DNA from 2 places in the Alteromonas pelagimontana genome. Region 2 is predicted to be linked to the other one. Evidence: predicted binding sites of a transcription regulator. Region 2 holds the regulator's gene; the other holds the start of a gene.
What was found. Region 2 encodes sigma-54, which starts transcription at its own class of promoters, with help from an activator protein. Its sites were predicted from a motif close to GTTGGCACGNNNNTNGNNT; they were not measured.
Positions count from the first base shown of each region.

Region 1 (8,137 bases), 430 kb from region 2:
TTGCTCTTTCATATAAGCAGCTATGGTTCGGGCAATGTCGCCTTTATAAAAAGCATCTCGTCCCGCCGTAGCAATCTTTTCATACGTTGCTGCCAACGCCGAATTTTTAAAAATATCTCCTTTTGCGGGCGCTTTGCCATTGGGCAAAAAAGTCTCGGCGAAGCCGTCGTACTTGCCAATACGATCAGCGTTCATCTGCCAATAATAAGCAACGAGCTCAGAAACCGGATAGCCATTGCGGGCATATTCAATCGCTGGGGTTAATAACGTTGTCATCGGCAAAGACCCAAAGCGTTCGTGAAGCATGAACCAGCCATCTACGGCCCCTGGCACGGAAACAGGAAGAGGGCCGAAAGAGGGAATTTTTACCAAGCCCTGTTCGGCAAAATAGTTTTTCGTGAGGCTCTTCGGGGAGCGGCCAGAGGCATTAAGTCCGATGAGCGTTTTCTTATTAGCATCCCAGACGATAGCGAATAAATCACCTCCTACCCCACTACCTGTTAGTTCAACCACCCCTAACATGGCACTGGCTGCGATGGCAGCGTCTACCGCAGTGCCGCCTTTCTTTAGAATATCCAACGCGACCTGTGTCGCCAATGGTTGACTAGTGGCCGCCATACCGTGCTGAGCCATTACCTCTGAACGGCTGGCAAACATTTCACCCGTAACCCGGTCATATCCTGCAGCTTGAGCACACCATAACAGCGTCAACGCCAACAAAAACTTGTGTATTTTCATAATTTTCTCCAGTTACTTAAACCGAGAGTACCGCGCTTCGGATATTTCGCCAATTGCTCTGGTAAAATGAAGTTGTACTCAATCCTGTCGAAAAAAACGAGGATAGATAGCTCCCGCTGCAATCAAAAAGGTATATTTTGAACCAAGTCCGGGCACCAAAAATCAACACGCGCTAAACGCTTCTTATGCGGATCGGTATTAATAGAAAAAAGCCTCGCAACCTCGAGGCTTAACAGTGGTGACTCAGGCATTATCAGTTATTATTATAGTTGCCTGCTCAAGATCTCATTATTCCATTTAAAATGGTTACGAACGTCCGCCGGTAAAGTCTGGATAAGCTTCTAATCCGCATTCGCTTGCGTCAACGCCATCAAACTCTTCTTCTTCTGTTACCCGAATGCCGATAACCGCTTTCAAGATAACCCAAACAATTAGACTCGCCACGAAAACCCATACAAAGATGGTTAATGCGCCAACCAGCTGTCCAGTAAAAGAACTTCCGTCGTTAGTAAAAGGCACCAGAAGCAAGCCAAGCAACCCTGCGGTACCGTGCACTGAAATTGCGCCTACGGGATCGTCTATTTTCAGCTTATCCAGGGCTACTATGCTGAACACCACCAGCAGACCGCCCAAAGCACCAAATAAAGTAGCTGTCAGAGGAGTAGGCGTTGAAGGTTCAGCAGTGATAGCCACTAGTCCGGCAAGAGCGCCATTGAGTGCCATTGTTAGGTCCGCTTTGCCAAACATGATACGTGCGAGGATCAATGCAGCAATACAACCTCCGGCGGCAGCGGCATTGGTATTCATAAACACTACTGCCACACTGTTGGCACTTTCTACAGTTGCCGTTGCTAACACTGAACCACCATTAAAGCCAAACCAGCCCATCCAAAGAATAAAGGTTCCAATGGTAGCAAGAGGCAGGTTTGCGCCAGGAATGGCGTTAATTTTACCGTCGGCAGTATATTTGCCTTTCCGGGGGCCAAGAATCAGTACGCCAGCAAGAGCCGCTGACGCGCCAGCCAAGTGAACGATACCGGAACCTGCGAAGTCGGAGAAGCCTAAATCTCCCAACGTATACATACCAAAAACAGCGTCACCGCCCCATGTCCAGGAACCTTCCATAGGATAAATCAAGCCGGTCATTACTACCGCGAAAGCCAGAAATGCCCATAACTTCATACGTTCTGCAACGGCACCAGAGACAATTGACATCGCTGTCGCCACAAACACTACCTGAAAGAAAAAGTCCGCTGATGGAGCGTAAGTAGCTGGCTCTTCTGTCACGCCCGTTGCGCCATCAATCATAATGCCATCTAAGAAAATGCCGCCGTCATACATAATGCTATAGCCACAAATCATATACATGGTGCTGGCAATGGCGAACAGAGCAATATTTTTCGTTAGAATTTCTGTTGTATTTTTAGCTCGTACCAGCCCCGCTTCCAGCATGGCAAAACCGGCTGCCATCCACATTACCAAGGCGCCACATATTAAAAAGTAAAAAGTATCTAGTGCATACCCAAGTTCAAAGGTTGTTTCCATTATGCTTATCTCCGCAAATTCATTATTCTTATCTACAACGCATCACCATCTGACTCGCCGGTACGAATACGTACAGCGTGTTCAAGGTCATAGACAAAGACTTTGCCATCTCCAATTTTGCCGGTTTTAGCAGCGTCCACTATAGATTCCACCAGACGCTCGACCTGATCATCCTGAACAGCGATTTCGAGTTTCACTTTTGGTAAAAAATCCACCTGATATTCTGCTCCTCGATAGAGCTCAGTGTGGCCTTTTTGACGTCCAAAACCTTTCACTTCGGTAACGGTCAACCCGTCGATACCGATTTCGGAAATGGCTTCACGAACATCATCCAGCTTATAGGGCTTGATGATCGCTGTGACTAATTTCATTGCGTTGCTCCCAATTAATAGTGGCTTTTCTTGCACATTGAGTATCTTGTTGAGCAGTAACACAAGAGCTGTGCCAATTATTAAATTGTCTAAGTATCAAAGAGTTAACATTTAACGGAGACATTTACTTAAATTTTAATGCACCTCGACAGTGCATCGCACAGTAAATGAACCATGACTGTGCAGGAGGGAGAGATGGCGAATAATTTTTAAACAATAAGTGAAGATTTCTTGGCCTAACTTCTGGAGCAGGGTTACTCCCGCAGAGCTATCAGGGGCCAATTTTCAGCGTTTCCGGTAAGAAATTTTGCTTATTTCTCTAATCTGCTGAATTTCTATTCATTCATGCTCTTGCCCAAGACTGTGCAGACGCAATTTCACGGAAATATCCCGATTTGAAAATCAGGGAACTATCAAGGGTAAGACAGGTCTGCAACAAGGTATGACATCATCTATTATTGCCCCTGTGTACGCGCCAGAGCGCGCTGTTGTTATGGCCAAAACCCATGGCAGGAATAATAGTGGCAGATGGCTGTGGATAATTTCACTGTTGCTGCACACAGGAGTCGTTTTGATTGTCATTTTTTCTTCTTTCTCAAGGTCGCCAAAGACGCTTTATTCTCCCCCCATAAAGGCAAAACTAATTATTGCCGCACCACCGATAGCGCCATCTTTGTCAGAAGAAAAAAGCGTTCTGCAGGAACGGAGCCCTGAGGAGAAGAAGGAAGAAGCGAATCCACCGACCGCCTCCGCGCCAGCACAGCCAGCGAATATTACACCGGCACCTGCTACAACCAGTGAGGTTTCAGACAGTTTTGCTCCTGAACACCCGGTAAAGCCAAAATTAACGACAAGGCAAACGCTTAATAATTATTTCAGCCAACGTCAGAGCGCTCAGATTGATGCGTTAGCCGAAGAAGCCACCAAAAATTATCATCAACAGCAAAAATCTCCGGTTATTACAGACAGCCGCAAAGGAAGTGAAAAGGGGAAAGCCAGTGATGCGCCCGCGCCAGTGAATGTGAACTGTTCAAGTACAATTAACAAAACTGTGGCTCTGTTTAGCCAATGGACCGGGGGAAGACTAAAGTGCACGCCAAGAAACGGTGAAATTAACAAATATATTGATGCGCGTATTAAGCGATATCCGCAAGAAAAACGGCTAACAGACTCGCCGACAGAAGAAAACCGATCAGAACGCCAGTAAATATACCGTTCCGGCAGCTACGATACTGGCTGTAATTAAACCAATCAAAATAACCAACCCGTCTCGGGTACTTAAACCTACTGCAAATAATGCAATGGCCAACGCCGGTGCTGATGATGCGAAAGGAAACAATTCAAGCGGCGGCATGGCCAGTGCCAATAGGATGCAGATACCGCCCACCACTCTTTTCATTGTATCGCTGGTGAATTGTGATAAGCGGGGTTTTAATATTCGATCAATTTTATTGGTATAAGGATAAAGTTTCTCCCGTGCTTTAGTAAATTTATCTCGATTAAATCCTTTTTCCGCCAGCTTTTGAGGAACCTTCGGGCTTTCCCGGCCCGCTAACAATTGACCCGCCACCATTACAATCAACACAGAAACAAAAGTAGGTACACCTGGTATCGCACCAGTAGGTAAAATCTCAATTAAAGTTAATGCCAGTAACAGGGGCCCGTAGCCCCGACCACCAAACGTCCTTACTACCTGCCCAATCGTAAGTTTCTGATCATCGGCATCGTCGTCAAGATGCTTAAGCACTCCGGTCAAAGATAATTGTTCTGCCATAGAAATTTAACACCTTACGAAATGATGCAAACGGTCAAGCAAGGTGTAGACCCTGCTGACAAATGAGCTCGCTAAAAATTTAATCGGTTGTGCAAAAGGATGATACAAATCTTCAGCGCCATACGTGCGCAGATATTCTAATGTCGATCCGTGAGCATACGAGTAACTACTTATCTATGCGGGTCAATTTTAGGCGTTCTGTCACAAGAATTGCAGGCATGAAATTAAAGAAAGTGTAGGTGTAACGAGGGGTAGAAGTTAAAAAGGTCGGCTATACTTTAACCAGCAGTTTTAATTGCAAATATTTCCAAACCTCCACTTCTTGCAATAACGTTGACTAAGAAAATATTACAAAAGATGTGTAACTTTAACGGAATGTTAAAACTCTTCGACCTATTGCTATACCTTTTCAGAATATTCCAACTTACCCCTTGAAGACACTGCTGTAGAAGCTTATAGCCTTCCCTCTACCTAATCATTAAATAAGTTTAATAAAGCGGCACATTTATGGCATTTCCTCCCATTCGAATGCCTTATGCAGTAACTAGGTAACTTCTTTAGTTTCTACGACGGAGGTTCTATGGCACATCTTAAAAAAAGAGTGCTTATCGCCGGCGGGGCTGGATTTATAGGTACGAATCTAAGTCACCGGTTATTACGTGATGGCTACAAAGTTTTTTGTGTAGATAACTTTTCAAGCGGCACCAAAGCCAACTTGTCATCTCACGAAAATTTCTTTCTTCTTGAACAAGACGTGGCGCAGCCGATAGACATTGATGTCGACTGGATTTTTAACCTCGCCTGTTGCGCTTCTCCCGTTCAGTATCAGGCAGACCCGCTCCAAACCATCCGTACTAATACTTTAGGCGTGGCAAATTTGCTGACGCTTGCCAGAAACTGTAATGCCACTTTACTGCAAGCGTCTACCAGCGAAGTTTATGGTAATCCCAGTGTGCATCCGCAAACAGAAGATTATTTTGGCAACGTTAATCCTATCGGGCCCCGCGCCTGTTATGACGAAGGCAAGCGGTGCGCCGAAGCTACATGTATGGATTTTCATCGCACTTACGGCACACCTGTCAAAATTGCGCGTATTTTTAACACCTACGGCCCAGGCATGCAGCCGGATGATGGCAGAGTAATTTCAAACTTTATTGTTCAAGCGCTGAAAAATGAACCTATTACGGTTTACGGCGATGGCAGTCAGACCCGGTCCTTCTGCTTTGTTGACGATCTGGTAGAAGGTTTGCTGGCGTTAATGTTCTCACCTTCGGATTTCGTTGGACCGGTAAATCTTGGTAATCCAGGCGAATTCACTGTAGAAGAACTCGCTCATCAGGTTATTGCCATGACCGGCTCTACATCAGAAATTGTTTATCACCCTCTTCCTACAGATGATCCTGTGCGGCGCAAACCGGATATCAATCGAGCAAAGGAAGCATTGGGTTGGAAACCACGTATTCCTCTTGAGAAAGGCCTTAAGAGCACAATCAGCTATTTTGATGATTTGCTGGCGGTAAAAAGCGCTGTACGACGGGATGAAGAACCCGTTCTTATGCCCATTGCGACCGGTTGAATAACCCGTCGTTCACAGGGTAACAATATTTGTTCGTTGTAAAACGGCGAGCGCATTCATTCTCGATCATTAATAAAAGCCTCTGAAAATTACTGGAGATAACAATGAAGGATCGTATCCTCATAACAGGCGGTGCAGGTTTCGTAGGTTCACATCTTGCTGATCAACTGTTACAAGCCGGCTATAACGTTCGGGTTTTAGATAACTTGACTCCCCAGGTTCATGAAACCAATGACTGGCCGGACTATCTTGACAAGCGAGTAGAGAAATTGCGCGGTGATGTGCAAGACATGGACGCCGTTACACAAGCTTTGGAAGATGTCGATGCCGTCTTTCATTTGGCGGCAGCGGTGGGTGTTGGGCAAAGCATGTACGAAATCTGTCACTACACGCAAACCAATAATGTTGGCACCGCGGTACTGCTGGAAGCGATAGCGAAAAAGCCTGTGAAAAAGCTGGTAGTGGCTTCCAGCATGAGTCTGTATGGCGAAGGTGCTTATTTGGACGAAAGTGGTAATACTGTTTTTCCACATGAACGGTCGCCGGAAGAGCTGAAGAAAAGCAATTGGGACCCCCGACTTAATGGGCAGGTTTTACGACCCATTGCTACTGACGAAAATAAGCTTCCCGCTCCTTCCTCAGTTTATGCATTATCCAAGTATGACCAGGAAAAGCTCTGTTTGATGGTAGGTGAAGCCTACAACATTCCCACCACAGCCCTGCGCTTTTTCAACATCTACGGCCCACGACAAGCACTGTCTAATCCTTACACTGGTGTGCTTGCTATCTTTTCGTCGCGCTATTTAAATGATCGTGCACCAGTAATTTTTGAAGATGGTCAGCAAAGGCGTGATTTTGTGAGCGTTCATGACATTGCCCAGGCCTGTGTAAAGGCACTGGAATCCGATGCCGCCAACGGACAAGTCTTTAATATCGGTAGCGGAAATAATTACTCTATTCTCGAACTGGCCGAAAAGGTCGCCGCTCAACTGGGCAAATCCCATCTCACACCGGAAGTGTGCGGAGAATATCGGGTAGGAGATATTCGCCATTGCTTCGGTGACATCAGCAAAGCGGAAAAGCTGCTGGGTTACCGCCCCCAGGTTTCATTAGAGCAAGGGTTGGACGAGCTTGCTCAGTGGCTGCAAAAACAAAGCGCCAATGATCGCGTTGACAGCATGCGTAGCGAGTTATCCAGCAGGGGGTTGAGCAGATGAGAGAAGAAAACGCCAATAACTCCCCCGCTCTGGGGGTACTGGAATGGCTGCGACCTGGAGAGCACGAAAGAGCCTTAGCGCTAATTAAAGATCTTCGTAAATTAAATATCAAGTATCTGCGCACAGGCCTTTCCTGGGCCGATTGGCACACTGAAGAAGGTCGTGAATGGTTTCGCTGGCTAGTGCCCACGCTGGCAAAAGAGGTGCAGATTCTTCCATGCTTTACCTACACACCGCCGTCAATCGGCATTGAAGAAAAGACCTCGGCACCGCCCCGGGATATTTCTTACTACGTTCACTTTGTTGAAACCATGATCAACGACTATGACGAACATTTTTCGTGGATCGAACTTTGGAACGAACCGAATAACCTCAATGATTGGGACTGGCACCTGGATCCTAACTGGGAAATTTTCAGTGAAATGATCACCATGGCAGCCAAGCGCGCCCGGGAAATGGGGAAAAAGACGGTATTAGCAGGCATGTGTCCTACCGATCCCAATTGGCTTAGTTTGATGTGTGAGCGCGGCGTAGTTCAGAATTTCGACGCTGTTGGTATTCATGGTTTCCCCGGTACCTGGGAGTTCACTCAAGAAACCTGGGCCGACAAAATCCGTCAGGTAAAAGAAGTACTGGATTACCACCAGCTTAAGCCCGAAGTATGGATAACCGAAGTTGGATATTCCACCTGGCGACATGACGAAATTATTCAGGTTAAAAAATTCATTGAAGTGCTTGAAGCACCTGCAGATCGGATTTACTGGTACTGCGGCTATGATCTTCACCCTTATGAAAGCCATCAGGATGGTTTTCACGAAGATGAACGCCACTATCACTTTGGTTTGAAAACGGCAGACGGGACGCCAAAACTTATTTACCGCATTTGGGAACAAAGTGGCATCGATGGGTTGCGGAA
Region 1 covers NZ_CP052766.1:1,598,369-1,606,505, forward strand. The annotation lists gene ggt (gamma-glutamyltransferase) at 1-738, opposite strand, end outside; gene CA267_RS07210 (ammonium transporter) at 1,045-2,283, opposite strand; gene glnK (P-II family nitrogen regulator) at 2,316-2,654, opposite strand; gene CA267_RS07220 (cell envelope integrity protein TolA) at 3,097-3,861, shown strand; gene CA267_RS07225 (exopolysaccharide biosynthesis protein) at 3,847-4,428, opposite strand; gene CA267_RS07230 (UDP-glucuronic acid decarboxylase family protein) at 5,009-6,004, shown strand; gene CA267_RS07235 (NAD-dependent epimerase/dehydratase family protein) at 6,109-7,221, shown strand; gene CA267_RS07240 (NAD-dependent epimerase/dehydratase family protein) at 7,218-8,137, shown strand, end outside.
Region 1: a site for sigma-54 is predicted at 2,714-2,732, ahead of glnK (P-II family nitrogen regulator). Genes of this name have one in related genera too.

Region 2 (8,137 bases):
GAACGACTTCAATATCGCCCTGCTCAATTTTCCTTCCCATTCGCCGCTCAGGAAAGGTGGAGGCGCGAAGTTGATACCCCATCTCGTTCAGCAAATTTTTAAGGATGGTATAATCGGAGCCTCTTACTTTGCGCTCACTGTCATAGTAAACATAGGGATACCAGTTATTCGTCGCTGTCAGCTCTATCACCTTGTCCTGCGCCGCCAGCAGGGAAGGGGAAAAGACGGATAAAATGAATAGCCACACAATACGATGATTCGCGAAGCCTTTGTAGGCGTTTATAACTTCCATTATGATGCGCAATCAAGACCTCTCTACGAAATTAGCAGGAGAAGTTTTTCAGTAAGGAATAGAGAAGAAGACTTTACGGGCGTAATACTGCTTTAGCAAAACAAGCGCTATTCTGCTTCATTGAATTTACCAGCGATAAGCGCTTCAATCGCCTGCATCGCAGCCTCAGCATCCGGCCCATTGCTGATAACGGTAACTAGTTCGCCTTGATGACTTTCCATCATCATCAGCCCCAGTACGCTATTCGCATTGGCCTCTTTATCGCCCTTTATCAGGGTGACTTCAGCATCAAATTGGTTTGCCAGTTGAACTAACTGAGTCGCTGCTCTTGCATGAAGTCCAAGCTTATTCACTATAGTAAGAGATTTTTCTATTCGCATTATTTGTTTAACTCACGATGACGGATCTGAACATCAGGATGAATATCACTGAAATTCTTGGCAAGCGTTTGCGCTACGAAAACAGAACGATGTTGACCACCAGTGCAACCAATAGCAATAGTGACATAGCTACGATTATTGCGCTCTAAATGAGGCAGCCAGGTGGTGAGTAGATTCTGTATTTGCCAGATAAACTTGGTAACAATGGGCAGTGAGCCAAGGAACACTTCAACTGGCGAATCCAATCCATTCAGATGCTTTAAATCAGGCTCCCAATGTGGATTGGGCAGGAATCGCGCGTCAAATACATAATCGGCATCTTTAGGTATACCGTGCTTAAACCCAAAAGATTCAAATACCAATACCAATCTGGAGCTTTTCTTCCCCAGGATGCGTTCTCGAATGAGTTCTGCTAATTGATGAATAGATAAGGAATCTGTATCAATATATAAATCCGCTCGCTCCGCAATGGGAGCAAGTAAACCCGCTTCGGTTTTAATCGCTTCAGACAAGGATTTGTTTAGCTTTGCCAACGGGTGTAAACGACGAGTTTCGCTGAACCGCTTAACCAGAATATCATCGCTGGCGTCGATATAAACTATGGTCATATTCCAAGACGCCGGCAGATAATCAAGAATTTCTACCAGTTCAGCGGGATCTTTGGGCAGATTTCGAACATCAATGCTAACTGCAACCTGATCGTATTCTTCTGCAACAGTATGGGTAAGGGCGGGAAGCAGATTAACCGGAATATTATCGACGCAGTAGTACCCTAAATCTTCCAGCGCGCGCAGGGCGACAGATTTTCCTGACCCGGAACGCCCACTGATAATAATAAGCTTCAATGCCCATCTCCCTGTAAACGTAGTGACGGCTTATTTCAAGGCCGTCACTATATCATCGCTTGTGGTGGCTTTCCGAATTGCTTTAACTGTGTCTCTGTCACTAAGTTTAGAGGCAACCGTAGCTAATGTTTGTAGGTGTCCTTCAGTTTGTTCTTCTGGTACCAGTAATGCAAAGAAAATATCTACCGGTTTATTATCAATAGCATCAAAATCGATAGCGGGTTCAGTGGTAACGACAATGGCAACCACGCGATCCAGGCCCGGCAACCTGGCATGCGGTAACGCAATACCGTTTCCGATTCCAGTACTTCCCATACGCTCTCGAGAAAGCAACCCAGTGAGAACCGCAGCCTCTTCTACCTGAGGATTATTTTTGGCCGCTATACCACTGATGATTTCCAGGATGCGTTTTTTGCTATTGCAATGGACCGCACATTCAGTGCGGTCCATGCTGATTAGAGTTTGAATATCCATGACGGGCATTAGTGCTTTTTCAACTTTTCCTTGTGCTTGATAACTTGCCTGTCAAGCTTATCTACCATACCGTCAATTGCCGCATACATATCTAAGTTTTCCGCAGATGCAAACACCTCAGCACCGCTGAGATGCATGGAGGCTTCAGCTTTTTGGTTAAGTTTTTCTACGTTAAGTATTACATGAACATTAGATATGTGATCGAAATGACGCTCTAACTTGCTGAACTTTGTTTCGACATAATTACGCAAAGAATCAGTGATCTCGACATGATGACCAGTAAGGTTGATTTGCATATTTCGTCTTCCTTATTTTGAGCCGCCTTATCAGATAAGGCTTTTACGTTGGTTAGACGGTGGGATCGATAACGACTCCCGATATTTTGCTATTGTTCGCCGAGCAACTTTTATACCCTGTTCGGCCAACAATTGAGCAATCTTGCTGTCGCTTAGCGGCTTACTCGGTTTTTCTGCTGCCACCAGCTTTTTAATTAATGCGCGAATAGCGGTAGATGAGCACTCGCCGCCAGAATCTGTCGCCACATGGCTGGAGAAGAAGTACTTCAGCTCAAAAATCCCACGGGGCGTGTGCATGTATTTCTGGGTGGTTACCCGCGAAATAGTAGATTCATGCATGTCTACCATCTCTGCGACATCATTTAGCACCATAGGTTTCATCATTTCAGGGCCATGTTCAAAAAAGCCCATTTGCTGCTGAACAATACAGTTAGCCACTTTCAGCAATGTATCATTGCGGGATTCTAAGCTTTTTATGAACCATTTCGCCTCTTGCATATGAGAGCGAATGAACTGTGAGTCACTGCTGTTTCTCGAACGACGACTCATAGCGGCATACTGCTGATTCACACTTAGCTTTGGCAGGCTGTCAGGATTAAGCTCAACTGCCCAACGGCCGTTTTTCTTGGTAACCGACACATCCGGTATTACGTATTCCGGTTCTTTGGTTATTAAGGCGCTGCCGGGGCGAGGATTCAGCGTTTGCAACAAGCGCATGGCCTCGCGCAACTGATCTTCTTTAAGCTTCGATTTGCGCATCAACGTACGATAATCTTTGCTGCTCAACAAATCAGCATATTCATCGATGATCATTTTGGCTTCTTCCAGCCAGGGCGTATCAGGGGAGAACTGCTTTAACTGCACCATCAGGCATTCCCGCGGATTACGGGACCCAGAACCAAGAGGGTCGAACATTTGAATCCGCTTAAGTACACATTCAACTTCGTCTTCTTCGATAGGATCTTCCATATCTTCGTCGTTTACACTTTGTAGAATGTCTTCAACGGTGACAGTTAAATATCCCGATTCGTCTATGGAATCAATAATGGCCATAGCAATTGCACGATCGGTATCAGAAAAATGTGTCAGACGCATCTGCCACAAGAGATGATCCTGAATGTTATCTGTGGTCTCACCCTGAAAAACCTGTTCATCGTCGCCACCACTACCACCAGAAGAGGAAGACGCTGCGGGGGCAGAAGACGCGGAATAATATTCATCCCAGGTACTATCAATAGGAAGCTCGTCAGGCAGGTCGTTTTTCTCTAACGCTTCGCCGGTATCCATATTGTCCGACGGCGTACTTGCCGTTTCATTAAAGTCGTCATTGTCGAGATTGTTTTTCTCACCGACATCATCGTTCCCTTCATCCACCTCCAATAGGGGATTGGAATCCAGAGCTTCCTGAATTTCCTGTTGAAGATCCAGCGTCGACAATTGCAGCAGTTTAATTGCCTGCTGCAATTGGGGCGTCATAGTTAACTGTTGACTAAATTTTAGCTGTAAAGATGGTTTCATCTACGTCTTAATTTCAATGCTCGTGTACGCTTGCATCCGTTAATAAACAATAAGATATGCAGGTTCTTCATATCTTTACTATAGCCTGAATTGTTCACCAAGGTATACATCCCGTACTTTTTGATTACTTAATACCTGTTCAGCACTACCTTGAGCGATCAACTCGCCGTGACTTACAATGTAGGCTTCTTCACAGACGTCCAGGGTTTCACGTACGTTATGGTCTGTGATTAGGATCCCTATTCCACGGTCACGCAAATGTTGGATGATCTTCTTTATATCATTAACCGAAATCGGGTCAACTCCGGCGAAGGGCTCATCGAGTAAAATAAATTGAGGGTTGGCAGCCAGCGCGCGTGCAATTTCGACTCGGCGCCGTTCACCGCCTGACAAACTCATACCCGTACTATTACGTATATGGTTGATATTAAATTCATCAAGTAGCGCGTCGGCTTCTTCTTCCTGTTGTACAGAGGATAAGCCTTTCCGCGTCTGCAGGATAGCCATAATATTTTCATGCACTGTCAGTTTTCGGAAAATAGAGGCTTCCTGCGGCAAATATCCTATGCCTTTTCTGGCCCGTTCGTGCATGGGTTGATGGGTTAACTCGTTATCATCGATAAAGATTTTACCTTTATCTAATGATACGAGCCCTACTATCATGTAAAAGGTGGTGGTTTTTCCGGCACCGTTAGGGCCCAATAATCCGACAATCTGCCCGGTGGATACAGAAAGGCTGACATCTCGTACTACCTGACGGGATTTATAGGATTTCGCCAGATGACTGACGGACAAGGTGGCCATTACTTCTGTGATTCCTCTGATTCTGGGTTCTCTTGTGGTTTTTCCGATTGGTTTTCACCTTCACTTTTTTTCGGGCTGTTCACTGCGTCTGGCCGAAAAACCGTGGTAACACGACCAGGGCTTGATTCATTTCCACCGGTGGCAGACAACTGCTCTTTCGCCATATCGTAGGTAATGGTATCGCCTTTTACTACGCTATCGTTTTGTTGGATCTCAGCATTTCCAGTCAAAGATATAGTACGTTTCGCTACCTCATAACGGATTTCATTGCCGCTGGCTTTCACCTTCGTGCCATCATCCATAATTTGCTGGTAACGTGCAGGTGTACCGCGTGCAATAAAAACCTCTCGCCCTTCACCTTCAGAAGCAATTACCTCTACCTCGTCCGCATTAATAACCAAGGTTCCCTGAGAAATACGTACGTTGTCCTTAAACACTGAGGTTTTATTTTTCCCGTCAATAAATTGTGATTTGGAATCGACTTTGATGGGTTTGCCGAAATCCTTAACATCCGCTAAGGCTGAAGTCGCCACCAGAAGCGAAGCAAAAATACTAGCGGTCAGGAGAGTAAATAGTTTGTACATGATCGATTAACTCATATTTGCGGGTTTGGAGATTGGCTTTAAACCCATTGCTGTTAATAACGTATTCTACACCATGAATTTCCACCGGTTGATCGGAAGCCATGGTTTTTGCTTCAAGATTTATTTTAATAAAGTCGGTCGTAATGGTTTGTACAAAGTCTTCCTGACTTAAGCTTTTAATAATTACATCAGATTCCAACTGAATTAAATTGTTGTTATACAAAGTGCCTTCATTGGCCGTGACCTGCCAGGGTGGAGCGTTTTCTTCGACATACACGGTATATTCGGGCTCCTCAAAGAGCACAAATCCCAATAGATCGTAGTGCTCCATGGATTTTGCGAACACCTGATGGTTAAGCTTACCGTTTTCATCATATAAGGTGGTGGTGAGATTTTTAGCCAGATAAGCAGGGCGTAAGGCATCTAGACCTTTACTTCGTTGCGTCTCATCGGGTTCAGCCAGCCACACGGGCAGGTACATAAGCAATGCCATTACAAATAGCGCGGCAATGCTGATGCCGAGTCGGCTCATATACTCGCTCCGTGGATGCTATTTAGCTTTCCATGAGCCTGCAGAATTACGTCACACACTTCGCGCACAGCACCATAGCCGCCGGGCTTTGTGGTTATCCAGTTTGCTTCTCTTGTAATTGCTGGATGAGCGTCTTTAACGGCAATTTTGGTGTCGGCAAATTCGTAAAGACCTAAATCTGGCATGTCATCACCCATTGCAGCTACTTGCGTAGGAACTAAGGCTAAATCTTTACACAGTTTTGCCATTGCAGTGGCTTTATCTTCTTGTCCCTGAATAACATATTTTACTGACAATGTTCGCATACGGCGTTCGACAATTGCCGACTCACGGCCGGTGATAACGGCAACCTCTACGCCGCTTTTTACCAGTGCCTTAATACCGTATCCGTCGCGAGTATGAAAAGCTTTAAGTTCCTCGCCGTCATTGCCTAAATAAATTCTGCCGTCTGAAAAAACGCCGTCTATGTCGCAGACCAAAAGTTTAAGCGCCTTGAGCTTTTCGAAACGTTCATCTGAAATTACACCATAAAAGGTGACTTCCGGTGCCATTTATAACACTCCTGCTTTAAGCAACATGTGCATATTGAAAGCCCCAATGGGGATGTGATTATCGTCGACTACCATTAACGCACTGATTTTATACATTTCCATTAAATTTAACGCTTCGACAGCCAGTTCTTCCTCGCCGATGGTTTTTCCGCCCCGAGTCATTATTTGCGCCACACAAGTCGCATGAATATCCACCTTGGCATCCAGAATACGGCGTAAATCACCATCTGTAAAAATTCCTTGCATGACTTGATGGTCGTCGACTATCGCCGTCATACCTAATCCTTTGCGGGAAATCTCAAGCAGCGCATCAGACACTGTGGCCGTGGTTTTCACAATTGGCAGTTCCGGACCAGTCAACATGATATCGCTGACTTTTAACAGCAACTTGCGGCCCAAGCTGCCCCCTGGGTGGGATAACGCAAAATCATCAGACGTGAAGCCTCTGGCATCAAGCAGGGCAATAGCCAATGCATCGCCTAACACCAGTGTGACGGTAGTACTGGAAGTAGGAGCCAGCCCGAGAGAGCAGGCTTCTTCTGCCACACTAATATCCAGAACAACATCGGCATATCGGCCAAGCGTGCTGGTTTTGCTGTTCGTCATCGCAATAACGGGCACATTCAGTCGCTTCAGTACTGGCAACAGATTAATAAGTTCGACAGTTTCACCGGAATTGGAAATCGCCAGCAGCACATCATTTTCGCTGAGCATTCCCAAATCACCGTGATTGGCTTCACCGGGATGCATAAAAAACGATGGTGTCCCTGTGCTAGCTAAAGTGGCGGCAATTTTGTGGCCGACGTGACCGGATTTACCCATGCCACTGACAACTACTTTCCCTTTACAATTAAACAAAATATCGCAGGCTTTCTCAAAAGCACTATCTAGCCTGGCTTGCATGGCTTGTATCGCTTTGGTTTCTATCGCGATAACCCGCTGTGCTGATGCCACAAATGAAGAATGCATTTCTGTCATTTATTTAAACAACCAATATTGATACAGCAAGAAACACAGCACGAGTATGGTGCCTTCTGTCCGTCCGATATGTCGCTTACCGAAGAAATTAAAACTAAATATAAACAGCAGCAGGGTCATGCCAAAAACAATATATATATCCCGTCCGTAGACATCAGCGTCCAAAATTCCTGGCGCTATAAGTCCCGGCATACCCAAAACTGCCAATAAGTTAAAGATGTTAGACCCGATAATGTTACCTAGCGCCAGATCATCTTCACCTTTCAGCACACCCGCTATGCTGGCTGCAAGTTCAGGAAGGCTGGTGCCAAGCGCAATAACTGTTAAGCCGATAACTAAATCGCTCACGCCAAAGTAATGCGCAATACTCACCGCGGCCTGAACCATAAAATGGGCGCTTAACAGTAATAAAACAAGCCCTACGCCAATCCAGGATACTGCAGCGCCCATGCTAACGCCTGAAGGAATTTCGTCAGCGGTCTCAGCCATAATGGGATCTTCTTTATCAACTTTTAAAGATATCCAGGCTACACCAGCTAAAACAACAATAAAGAGACCAAACAGAACGATACCTTCAAAATGAGAAAGATGACCGCCTGAAACGAAAAACATCGCTAATATCGTTACTCCCAGCAATAAGGGAAGTTCTCTTTTTAAGGTGGTAGAAGATACCAATAGCGGCTTGATAAGTGCGGTCACGCCCAATACGAGGCCAATATTTGTAATGTTGGACCCCAGCGCATTTCCCACCGCTGTATTTATATTGCCGTTAATAGAAGCAAGGGCTGAGACCCCAATTTCTGGCGCTGAAGATCCCATGGCAACAATAGTCAAGCCAATCATCATGGGCGACATGCCAATATTTTTTGCCAAAGCGGAAGCG
Region 2 covers NZ_CP052766.1:1,170,241-1,178,377, reverse strand. The annotation lists gene CA267_RS05410 (substrate-binding periplasmic protein) at 1-292, opposite strand, end outside; gene CA267_RS05405 (HPr family phosphocarrier protein) at 400-672, opposite strand; gene rapZ (RNase adapter RapZ) at 672-1,517, opposite strand; gene ptsN (PTS IIA-like nitrogen regulatory protein PtsN) at 1,548-1,991, opposite strand; gene hpf (ribosome hibernation promoting factor) at 2,000-2,287, opposite strand; gene CA267_RS05385 (RNA polymerase factor sigma-54) at 2,318-3,805, opposite strand; gene lptB (LPS export ABC transporter ATP-binding protein) at 3,884-4,609, opposite strand; gene lptA (lipopolysaccharide transport periplasmic protein LptA) at 4,609-5,193, opposite strand; gene lptC (LPS export ABC transporter periplasmic protein LptC) at 5,162-5,725, opposite strand; gene kdsC (3-deoxy-manno-octulosonate-8-phosphatase KdsC) at 5,722-6,276, opposite strand; gene CA267_RS05360 (KpsF/GutQ family sugar-phosphate isomerase) at 6,277-7,245, opposite strand; gene CA267_RS05355 (calcium/sodium antiporter) at 7,255-8,137, opposite strand, start outside.